Regions from separate parts of the Streptomyces sp. NPDC014882 genome, predicted to be linked through region 3. Evidence: riboswitches for the same ligand, from Rfam matches in the RefSeq annotation. Region 3 holds a riboswitch; each other region holds the start of a gene.
What was found. A riboswitch is a leader RNA that binds a small molecule or an ion and turns the genes downstream of it on or off. The one in region 3 is predicted to bind cyclic di-AMP.

Region 1 (3,607 bases), on a different contig from region 3:
CTGCCCGTGCGGTTCGGCCCCGCCGGTTCCGGCGCACCCCCCGCAGCCGTCCGCTGACCATCCGTTATGTGCCCGGACGGCGAAGCAGAAGTGACGGTTCCTCACCTCTGTGATCTTCACGTGATCTACGCGGCATTAACTTGTGACAAGTGATCGTCTGCCGATACGTTCACCTGTCAGCACGGCGCCCCCGTTCCACGGGCCCGCGCAAGCACTGCTGTCTCGAGAAAGGTCCTCGCATGCTCTCCGGCAACGGTCGACACCGGCGCCCCCGCCAGGCCCCGGCCCTCCTCGTCGCGGCCGGCGTGACCGGCTCCGCGATCGCCATCCCGCTGCTCGGCGCCACCGGCGCGAGCGCGGCCGACGGCACGGTGTGGGACGCGGTGGCGGAGTGCGAGAGCGGCGGCTCCTGGAGCGCCGACCAGGGCACCGGACAGTACGGCGGTCTGTCGCTGAGTCAGAAGGACTGGGAGGCGTACGGCGGGCTCGACTTCGCCGAGCGCCCCGACCTGGCCAGCCGCAACCAGCAGATATCCGTCGCGCAGAAGGTCCTCGACGACCAGGGCGTCGGCGCCTGGGGCACCTGCGGGCTGACGTCCGGACTCACCAAGGAGAACGGCGGGGGCGACCTGGACACCGGAGTGGCGGGCGACTCGTCCGGTTCCTCCGCGTCGTCCGGCTTGTCCGACCTGTCCAAGGGGGCGTCCGGCTCCTCGAAGTCCCCGGGCTCCTCGGACTCCTCGGGGTCCCCGGACGGCAAGGACGCGTCGGCCTCCCCGTCGACCGGATCCTCCCCGGACGTCCCGGACGAGACCTCCTCGCCCGCCTCCTCCTCTTCCTCCCCCTCCTCCGGCAAGCCGGACGACTCCCCGGAGTCCGACGCGCCGGCGGGTGCGGACGCGGGTGCCGCGCAGACGGACGGCGGCTCGCCCGCAGCCACCCCCGAAACGGACGACTCGGACAAGTCGGTCCAGGAGGCGGGCTCTTGGAGCCTCGTCGACACCGGCTCCCTCGTCTCCGGCCGCCACCGCGGCACCTCCGCCGAGGAGGTCGTGCCGGACGGCACGACCACCGCCTCCTCGGGCCGGCACGCCGCGAGCGTCTCCGGCGGCGCGGTGGGCACCTACGTCGTGCGCGACGGCGACTCCCTCGTCTCGATCGCCGACTCCCTTGAGCTCGACGGCGGATGGCGCGCGCTCTACGCCGAGAACAAGGCCGCCATCGGTGCCGACCCGAACGACATCACTCCCGGTCAGACGCTCGACACAGCGGTCGAATAGGGCGGAAAAACGGGAAAAACAGCGGGAGTTCACGTCACGCTTCGCGCCGAATGTCCGGTTTGGTGAAAGTGTGGGATGAGTCTCAGAAGTCGTGATCGTCTTTGAAATTCCGCCGGGGGCATGTCTACGGTCGTGATCGCTCGGCAACCCGAGCCCCGGCTGTCGCAACGCCGAATCCTGCCAGTGGCAGCCCGGGAACAGTCGTCGCGTCAAGCGCCGTAGGCAGGAGCGGGGGACCCAAGGTAAGTGCCGCACCGGTCGGTCGACCGGAACGGCTCGGGGTGAAGCCACGCCTTCCGGGGAGCAGTGCTCCCGGGCGGGAGTGGCCGGGCAACTCACACGGCCCGAACCCGACAGCTCACCTCGCAGGCGTCGGTGAGGGGATCCACCATGCTGTTTTCCGTCAAGGGCAAGCACCGCCGTCCGTCCAGGGCCACCCGCGCCGCCGCGCTCGCCGGCGTCACCGGTGTCGCCATCGCCGCCCCGCTGATGGCGGCCGGCAACGCCTCCGCCGCCTCCGCCTCCGAGTGGGACGCGGTCGCCCAGTGCGAGTCCGGCGGCAACTGGTCCATCAACACCGGCAACGGCTACTACGGCGGCCTGCAGTTCTCCGCCTCCACCTGGGCCGCGTACGGCGGCACGCAGTACGCGGCCACCGCCGACAAGGCCTCGAAGTCCCAGCAGATCCAGATCGCCGAGAAGGTCCTCGCGGGCCAGGGCAAGGGTGCCTGGCCGGTCTGCGGCGTGGGCCTGTCCGGCGCCGCGTACAACGGCGGCTCGGCCTCCACCGGCAGCTCCTCCGACGGCTCGTCCTCCAACGGCTCGTCCACCGGCGGCTCCTCGGAGACCACCACCCGCTCCACCGAGAAGCAGAGCGCCTCCCGCTCCGCCGAGCGCCCGGCCGCCAAGTCCCAGAAGACCGTCACCACCCCGACCGGCAAGAAGGTCAAGAAGGGCGACGGCGAGTACAAGGTCGTCACCGGCGACACCCTCAGCTCCATAGCCGAGGCGCGGGGCGTCAAGGGCGGCTGGGCCGAGCTGTTCGAGCTCAACGGGGACATCGTCCAGGACGCCGACCTCATCTACCCGGGTCAGCAGCTGCACCTGAAGTGACACCCGGCTCCCCGCCGGGCCACGGCTCCCGCACGGCCCGGGCCGTCACGCCGAAGGCCTCGTGAGGGAGCCCCGTCCCCACGGTCCCCCCGCCCCGGTGCGTGTTCCCCCGTACGCACCCGGGCGGGGTTTTCTTTTCCCGTTCGCCGCCTTCTGTTGGCCCTCCCCTTTGTTCCGGGCTGAAACAATGGGTACCGTCTCCCTGTCCACGGGACGGTCGGTCGGCCGACCGGCGCCCCGGGGCGGTTAGGCTCTAGTCGCAAGGCTCGGCAAGGCCTCCACACGGCCCGCCCGCGCCCCGCACAACCAGCGTCACATCCCAAGAAGGAGATGCTCGTGCCGTCCATCGACGTCGTCGTAGCCCGGGAAATCCTGGACTCCCGAGGCAACCCCACGGTCGAGGTCGAGGTCGGCCTCGACGACGGCAGCACGGGTCGTGCCGCCGTCCCCTCCGGCGCCTCCACCGGCGCCTTCGAGGCCATCGAGCTCCGCGACGGTGACCCGAACCGCTACCAGGGCAAGGGTGTCGAGAAGGCCGTCCTCGCCGTCATCGAGCAGATCGGCCCCGAGCTGGTCGGCTACGACGCCACCGAGCAGCGCCTGATCGACCAGGCCATGTTCGACCTGGACGCCACCGACAACAAGGGCTCCCTCGGCGCCAACGCCATCCTCGGCGTCTCCCTCGCCGTCGCCCACGCCGCCTCCGAGGCCAGCGACCTCCCGCTCTTCCGCTACCTGGGCGGCCCGAACGCGCACCTGCTGCCCGTTCCGATGATGAACATCCTGAACGGCGGCTCGCACGCCGACTCCAACGTGGACATCCAGGAGTTCATGATCGCCCCCATCGGCGCGGAGTCCTTCTCCGAGGCCCTGCGCTGGGGCGCCGAGGTCTACCACACCCTCAAGAAGGTGCTGAAGACCAAGGGCCTGTCCACCGGCCTGGGCGACGAGGGCGGCTTCGCCCCGAACCTGGAGTCCAACCGCGCCGCGCTCGACCTCATCATCGAGGCCATCAAGCAGGCCGGTTACGTCCCCGGCGAGCAGATCGCGCTCGCGCTCGACGTCGCCGCGTCCGAGTTCTACAAGGACGGCGCCTACGAGTTCGAGGGCAAGTCCCGCTCGGCCGCCGAGATGACCGAGTACTACGAGGAGCTGGTCTCCGCGTACCCGCTGGTCTCCATCGAGGACCCGCTGTACGAGGACGACTGGGCCGG
Region 2 (3,607 bases), on a different contig from region 3:
AGGCGCGGAGGGAAGAGGTGCGGGGCATGCCGCCGATGCTAGGCAGCGTGCGGCGGCTTCGCCGGGGGCACGCGCGCGGGGGCGGCGAAATACGCGCGGGTGCGGGACACCCGGGGTGCGCGGGGTGCGCGGGGACGCGCGCGGTGCCGTGACCTCGTACCCGACCTCGTGTCCGGCCCCGCGCGCGGTGCTTCGTCAGGCGGGCCGGACCACGCTGTGGATCGACGACTCCCCGTCGTAGTAGATCGACTCCTCGCGCACGTACGCGCCGGGCTTCGGGGCGTGGATCATCATGCCGTTGCCGGCGTAGATGCCGACATGGGTGACGTCGGAGTAGAAGAAGACCAGGTCACCGGGTTGCGCGGCGGAGAGGGAGACGGTCGTGCCGGCATCGACCTGGTCGTAGGTGACGCGCGGCAGGGAGACGTCGGCGGCCTTCCAGGCGGCCTGGGTGAGACCGGAGCAGTCGTAGGAGTCCGGACCGGTCGCACCCCACACGTACGGCTTGCCGATCTGCGCGCGGGCGAACGCCAGCGCCTTCTCGGCCTTGGTGGCGTACGAGGAACCCGTGGACGGGGAGGGCGACGGGGAGGGCGTCGACGTGCCGGTGCCCGCCGTATCCGACGCGCCGGCGCTCTCCTGCCGCGCGGCCGCCGCCTGCGCCGCCTGCTGTTCGGCCAGCTCGGCGGCCTTGCGGGCGGCCTCCTGCCGCTTCCGCTCCTCGATCTTCGCCAGCCGGGCCTTCTCCTCGGCCGTCAGCTGCGACAGCAGCGCGCGGGCGGAGCCGAGCTTCTTCTGGACGGCGGCCTTGGCGGTCCTCAGGTCGTCCTGCGAGTCGGTCAGCGTCCGGAGGCTCTCGGAGGCCTCCCGGCGCTTCTTCATCGTCTCCGCCTGGTCGGCGAAGTAGTCGTCGACCGCGCCCTTCTGGCGGTCGGTCACCCGCCCCATCAGCTGCGTCTGGTCGAAGTAGTCCTGCGGGGAGTCCGCGAGCAGGAGGGTCGCCGTGTCGGGGGCGGAGGCGCCGGTGCGGTACTGGGCGGCGGCGTAGGACCCCAGCTCCTCGCGCGCGTCGTTGAGCTTCTGCGCGCGCTGTGCGACGTCGTCGAGGAGGGCGTCGACCTTCTTGCGCTGCTTGCCGGTCTTCTCCTTGGCCGCGTTGTACTTCTCGGTGGCCGACTCCGCCTGGCGGTAGAGGTCGTCGACCTTCTTCTCCACCTCCTCCAGGCTCGGCCTGTCGTCGGCGGAGGGGGCGGCGGTGGCCGTCTGCGAGAGCAGTGCCACCGAGGTGAGGGCGGCGGTGGCGAGAGCGGGCGTACGGATGCCTGCCGTGCGCGTGCTCGTGGAGCGCGGCTTGCGGTGCTGCGACGCCAAGGGAGGCGACTCCTTCCATGCTCCGCCTACCGGGTTAGCTGTCGGGTTCGGGCGAGGATGCTTCGGAAGGGTTGCCCTACGGCCCGTCCTCCCCGGAGGGGAGTGAGCCGATTCACCCCAAGGTCTCGGTGGGTCCCCGGCTCCGGCTGCCGCGGGGCACGCCGGACTCGGCGGAGGCCGCGCGGCCCGGCGAGGTTCGCCGGAAGGGGTCGAGCGGCCTGCCCGGCACGGTAGCCAACCGGTGTGCCCCCTGTGAAGGTTGGTGGGTGATATGCCCGATACATTTTCGTGACCTCCGGAGGGTTTGCCGTCCGCGGTCACCGACGGTGCAAGGGGGGCGCCGGAAGGTGAGGGGCCGGGATGTTTCCCGGACGGCTCCGGGTTGTCGGTGGGGCGGCCTAGACTCGGAGAGCGATGAGCAGCCTCTTTGACGACAGCTTCCTGGCGGACCTCCAGGCCCCCCGCGGCCACGACGAGGAACCCCCGCCGCCGCCCGAGGACGATCACTCTCCGGAACCGGTTCCGGACGATCTGTTCGGCGGGAAGTTCGACGTGCCGCCGGACCGGGACACCCACTACCGCGACGGCGCCCCGCGCCCCCCGGTCGACGCGGCGGCGCTCCTGGAAGGGCTCAACGAGAACCAGCGCGCGGCCGTGGTCCACTCCGGCACCCCGCTGCTCATCGTCGCCGGTGCCGGCTCGGGCAAGACGCGTGTCCTGACCCACCGCATCGCCCACCTCCTCGGCGAGCGGCACGTCCACCCCGGCCAGATCCTCGCGATCACCTTCACCAACAAGGCCGCGGGCGAGATGAAGGAGCGCGTCGAGCAGCTCGTCGGCCCGCGGGCGAACGCGATGTGGGTGATGACCTTCCACAGCGCGTGCGTGCGCATCCTGCGCCGCGAGAGCAAGCGGCTCGGCTTCACCTCGTCGTTCTCGATCTACGACGCCGCCGACTCCAAGCGCCTGATGGCCCTGGTCTGCCGCGACCTCGACCTCGACCCCAAGCGCTTCCCGCCCAAGTCCTTCAGCGCCAAGATCAGCAACCTCAAGAACGAGCTGATCGACGAGGAGGACTTCGCCGTCCAGGCGGCCGACGGCTTCGAGAAGACCCTCGCGCAGGCCTACGCCATGTACCAGTCGCGGCTGCGCGAGGCGAACGCCCTCGACTTCGACGACCTGATCATGACGACGGTCAATCTCCTGCGCGCCTTCCCCGACGTCGCCGAGCACTACCGGCGCCGTTTCCGGCACGTCCTCGTCGACGAGTACCAGGACACCAACCACGCCCAGTACGCCCTGGTCAGGGAGCTCGTCGGCTCCGTCGGACAGCCGGTGGACGCGCCTTCGGGCGAGGACGGCCTGCCCCCCGCCGAGCTGTGCGTCGTCGGTGACGCCGACCAGTCGATCTACGCCTTCCGCGGGGCGACCATCCGCAACATCCTCCAGTTCGAGGAGGACTACCCGGACGCCACCACGATCCTGCTGGAGCAGAACTACCGCTCCACCCAGACGATCCTCACCGCCGCCAACGCCGTCATCGAGCGCAACGAGTCCCGCCGTCCCAAGAACCTGTGGACCAACGCGGGTGAGGGCGCGCGCATTACCGGCTACGTCGCCGACACCGAGCACGACGAGGCGCAGTTCGTCGCCGACGAGATAGACCGCCTCACGGACGCGGGCAAGGCCAAGGCCGGCGACGTCGCCGTCTTCTACCGGACCAACGCCCAGTCCCGCGTCTTCGAAGAGGTCTTCATCCGCGTCGGCCTGCCCTACAAGGTCGTCGGCGGCGTCCGCTTCTACGAGCGCAAGGAGGTCCGGGACGTCCTGGCCTACCTGCGCGTCCTCGCCAACCCCGAGGACTCGGTCCCGCTGCGCCGCATCCTCAACGTGCCCAAGCGCGGCATCGGCGAACGCGCCGAGGCGATGATCGACGCCCTCTCCCAGCGCGAGAGGATCAGCTTCCCGCAGGCCCTCAAGCGCGTCGACGAGGCCTACGGCATGGCCGCGCGCTCCACGAACGCCGTCAAGCGGTTCAACACGCTGATGGAGGAGCTGCGCACGGTCGTCGAGTCGGGAGCGGGACCGGCGACCGTCCTGGAGGCCGTGCTCGAACGCACCGGCTACCTGGCCGAGTTGCAGGCCTCCACCGATCCGCAGGACGAGACCCGCATCGAGAACCTCCAGGAACTCGCGGCCGTGGCCCTGGAGTTCGAGCAGGAGTCCGGCGAGGGCG
Region 3 (3,607 bases):
GCTCGGGGCGCGGCCGGCCGGCCGCCGCCGGGACCGGCCGGCCGCGCCGGTCGGCTCACGCCACCGCGGTGATCCGCATCTTGATGTCGTCGGGCGAGAGCGGGCCCTTGGCGGTCACGTGGTCGCCCGAGGACTCCCCGCGCAGCCGGCGCCCGATCCACGGCACCAGGTACTCGCGCGCCCACTGCACGTCGTCGCGCCGGATCTCCAGGGTGCCGCGCGGCGGGAGCGGCGGCCAGGGCTGCTCCGGGTCGGCGGGCACCTCCAGGCCGAGGACCTGGCCGGCGCGCAGCGCCACCCGCGTGTGCCCCTCCGCCCCGAGATGGAGCCGGTCGCCGTCCCAGGCCCGCCGGTCCTGGATGGACTTCAGCGACCACAGGTCGAGGACCGGGCAGCCGTACCGGTCGGCGACGGCGCGCACGTGCCCGTTGTAGGTGGCGATCTTGCCGCGCAGATGCTTGAGCACGGGGACGCCGCGGGTGTCGAACCCGGTCGTCACCATGACGGTGCCGGCCGCCCGGGTGAGGGCCGCGATCGCCCGCTCGAAGCGTTCGGCGACCTCGTCGGGGTCGGTGCCGGGCCGGAGGATGTCGTTGCCGCCCGCGCAGAAGGAGACCAGGTCGGGCGCGAGCTCGACCGCTCGCGGAAGCTGGTCCGCCACGATCTGGTCGAGCAGTTTGCCGCGCACCGCGAGGTTGACGTACCGGAAGTCGCCTTCGGGCCGCCGGTCCGCGAGGAGCACCGCGAACCGGTCGGCCCAGCCGACGAACCCCCCGTCGGGACCGCGGTCGCCTACGCCCTCGGTGAAGCTGTCCCCCACCGCCACGTACGACCCGATCACTGAGCTGTTGTCATTCTTCGAATCGTCTGCCACAGCCGTTCATGATTCACCTTCGAATGTGACCTACGCGACCGTAGGCAGGGGTTGACGGGCGGTGAGATAAGCCACTCCTAAAGACTTGGCCAATGCGGGAATAAGGCCGGAACGCCGAACGCCGGAACACCGGAGGCCGGAACGCCGAAGGCCGGTCCCGGGAATCGGGACCGGCCTTCGGCGGCGTGTCGGCGGGAGGCCGGGAGGTGCGTCAGCCGACGGAGACGCCGTGCGAGCGGAGGTAGGCGACCGGGTCGACGTCCGAGCCGTAGCCGGGGCCGGTGCGGATCTCGAAGTGCAGGTGCGGGCCGGTCACGTTGCCGGTGGCGCCGGAGAGGCCGACCTGCTGGCCGGCGGAGACGGACTGGCCGGCCGAGACGGAGAGCGAGGACAGGTGGGCGTACTGGGCGTAGAAGCCGTCGGCGAGCCTGACGACGACCTGGTTGCCGTACGCGCCGCCCCAGCCCGCGGAGACGACCGTGCCCGCGCCGACGGCCTTGAGCGAGGTGCCGGTAGGGACGACGAAGTCGACGCCGGTGTGGTACCCGCTGGACCACATGCTGCCGGACATCTTGTACGGGGTGCCGACGGTCGCGCCGGACACCGGGAGGGCGAAGCCGGTGGCGGCGGTGGCGTTCCCGGCGGCCCGCGTGGTGGACGCCTTCGAGGAGGACGCCTTCGACGAGTCCGACGAGTCCGAGGAGGAGGACTTCGAGGACGACGACCGCGACGACTCCGACGCCCCGGACGACTTCGCGGAGGAGCCCGAGGACTGCTTCGACGAGGAGGAGGAACCGGAAGAACCGGAGGAAGGAGACGGCGACTTGGTCGTGCCCGTCGGGGCCTTCTTGCCGATCGACAGCTTCAGACCCGGGTGGATCAGCGACGGGTCCTCCCCGACGGCCTCGCGGTTGTCCGCGTAGAGCCGGGTCCAGCCGCCGCTGACGTCCTGCTCGTCCGCGATCTTGGAGAGGTAGTCGCCGGACCGCACCGTGTAGGTGGTGGTGCCCGTGGCGGACCGCGCGGACGTCTGCGCCGCGGGGACGGCCTGGACGGCCTTCTCCGGGGCGGCGGAGAGCCCGGAGACCGCGGAGACCGCCTGCGTCGCCGACTGCGACGGCGCGGCGTGCGCACCGGTCGCCCCGATGAGCGGGAGGGCGAGCGCGGCGCCACCGGTGCCGGCGGCGGCGATGGAGCGGGTGAAGCGCTGGGGCTTCGGACGGCGGTGCTTACCCTTGGCGGGCATGGCGAATTCCTCTCCGGCGCCTGCGAGGTGAGCTGTCGGGTGCGGACTGGAGATGTCCGGCCGCGCCGGGGCGCGGCTTTACCCCTAGCCGTTCCGGAGACCGGAACAGGCGGTACTGCCTGTGGGTCCCCCGCTCCTGCCGTTCACGGGTGAGTGTGCGGGCTCCGGGCGGCGGCAGGATTGGGCGTCCGTCCGGATTGGTCTGGAACGTAAGCGACCACGACGCACAGGGACAAGCGAAGGTTGTACTCACCGGGGCTTCCTCTTGATCCCCCGGGGGAATTCCCGGTCACCCTGCGTCAATCGAAAGGCCGGTTTTCCGGTGAACAACCTTGAGAAACAGTCGTATTACGTGAGCATGACGGGCGACGCAGGGTCACGGATATGACGCTGCTCACGCACGGGAACCACAGAACGCCTTATTCCAGAGCGAGTTGGAACGAAGGCTTCAATTCGGGCAGAAACCCCAGATGTGGCGTGAACGGACAATCGGCCCCTTGAGGTAGCCCGGGGCCGGAACCCTGGCGCGCACAGGACCGGCGGGGGTCCCGGAGGCCCGGTCGGGGATCCGTTTGCCCCAGGCATCCGTGTCGTATGGTCAAGAGGTGTTCCGGTGGCCATGCCGAGTCGCGCCGACCGGGACCCATGACCGGGAGGAGCCCCCGTGACGCAGCAGATCCCGTCGACCGAGCCCGAGCTGGCCGGAGTGCGCAACTTCCGGGACGTGGGCGGCCTGCCGACCGTCGACGGCCGCCGGGTCCGCCACGGCGTGCTGTTCCGCAGCGGCCACCTCGCGCACGCCACCGACGAGGACGCCGCGTTCCTGGCCTCGCTGGGCCTGCACACGGTCTTCGACTTCCGCAACGCGGCGGACCAGCGGCTGGAGGGCCCGGACGTCGAGCTGCCGGGCGTACGCAACGTGAACCTGCCGCTCTCCGACCCGGCGGACGGGGCCGAGTTCTGGAAGATGGTCCGCGACGGCGACATCGACCAGCTGCGGGAGATCCTCGGCGAAGGCAAGGCGGCCGGCCGGATGATCGCCTCCTACCGCTCGATCATGACGGAGCGCACGGGCGAGCACTCGCGCGTGCTGCACTCGCTCGCCGAGAACAGCGTCCCGGCGCTCATGCACTGCGCGGCGGGCAAGGACCGGGCCGGCCTGTCCATCGCCGTGACGCTGCTCGCGGTGGGCGTGGAGCACGAGGCGATCCTGGCCGACTACCTGGAGTCCAACGCCAAGCACCGCCGCTACAAGGTGCGCCGCAGCGGCACCTCCGCCGAGGCGTACTCCCCCGAGGTCATGGAGCTGCTGAGCCCCCTCTTCGACGCCCGCGCCGAGTACCTCGCGGCCGCGTTCCACACCATCGAGGACACCTGGGGCGGCGTCGAGGCCTACCTGGAGCAGGGCCTCGGGCTGGCTCCGGAGACCCGTGAACGGCTCCGGGAGCACCTGCTCGACTGAGCGGGCGCTCCCGGCGTCCGGCCTC

Region 1: it holds a riboswitch for cyclic di-AMP, as region 3 does, so the genes downstream of both, ACF09K_RS15605 (transglycosylase family protein) here and ACF09K_RS25230 (peptidoglycan DD-metalloendopeptidase family protein) in region 3, are expected to answer to the same signal.
Region 2: it holds a riboswitch for cyclic di-AMP, as region 3 does, so the genes downstream of both, ACF09K_RS02010 (NlpC/P60 family protein) here and ACF09K_RS25230 (peptidoglycan DD-metalloendopeptidase family protein) in region 3, are expected to answer to the same signal.

The regions. Positions count from the first base shown of each region.
Region 1 is NZ_JBIBWL010000005.1:432,357-435,963, forward strand. It holds gene ACF09K_RS15595 (cytochrome P450) at 1-57, shown strand, start outside; gene ACF09K_RS15600 (transglycosylase family protein) at 240-1,280, shown strand; cyclic di-AMP (ydaO/yuaA leader) riboswitch at 1,485-1,667, shown strand; gene ACF09K_RS15605 (transglycosylase family protein) at 1,671-2,393, shown strand; gene eno (phosphopyruvate hydratase) at 2,724-3,607, shown strand, end outside.
Region 2 is NZ_JBIBWL010000001.1:448,491-452,097, forward strand. It holds gene ACF09K_RS02005 (tellurite resistance/C4-dicarboxylate transporter family protein) at 1-28, opposite strand, end outside; gene ACF09K_RS02010 (NlpC/P60 family protein) at 196-1,371, opposite strand; cyclic di-AMP (ydaO/yuaA leader) riboswitch at 1,380-1,554, opposite strand; gene pcrA (DNA helicase PcrA) at 1,786-3,607, shown strand, end outside.
Region 3 is NZ_JBIBWL010000012.1:106,578-110,184, reverse strand. It holds gene ACF09K_RS25235 (SGNH/GDSL hydrolase family protein) at 56-841, opposite strand; gene ACF09K_RS25230 (peptidoglycan DD-metalloendopeptidase family protein) at 1,086-2,120, opposite strand; cyclic di-AMP (ydaO/yuaA leader) riboswitch at 2,125-2,282, opposite strand; gene ACF09K_RS25225 (tyrosine-protein phosphatase) at 2,785-3,582, shown strand.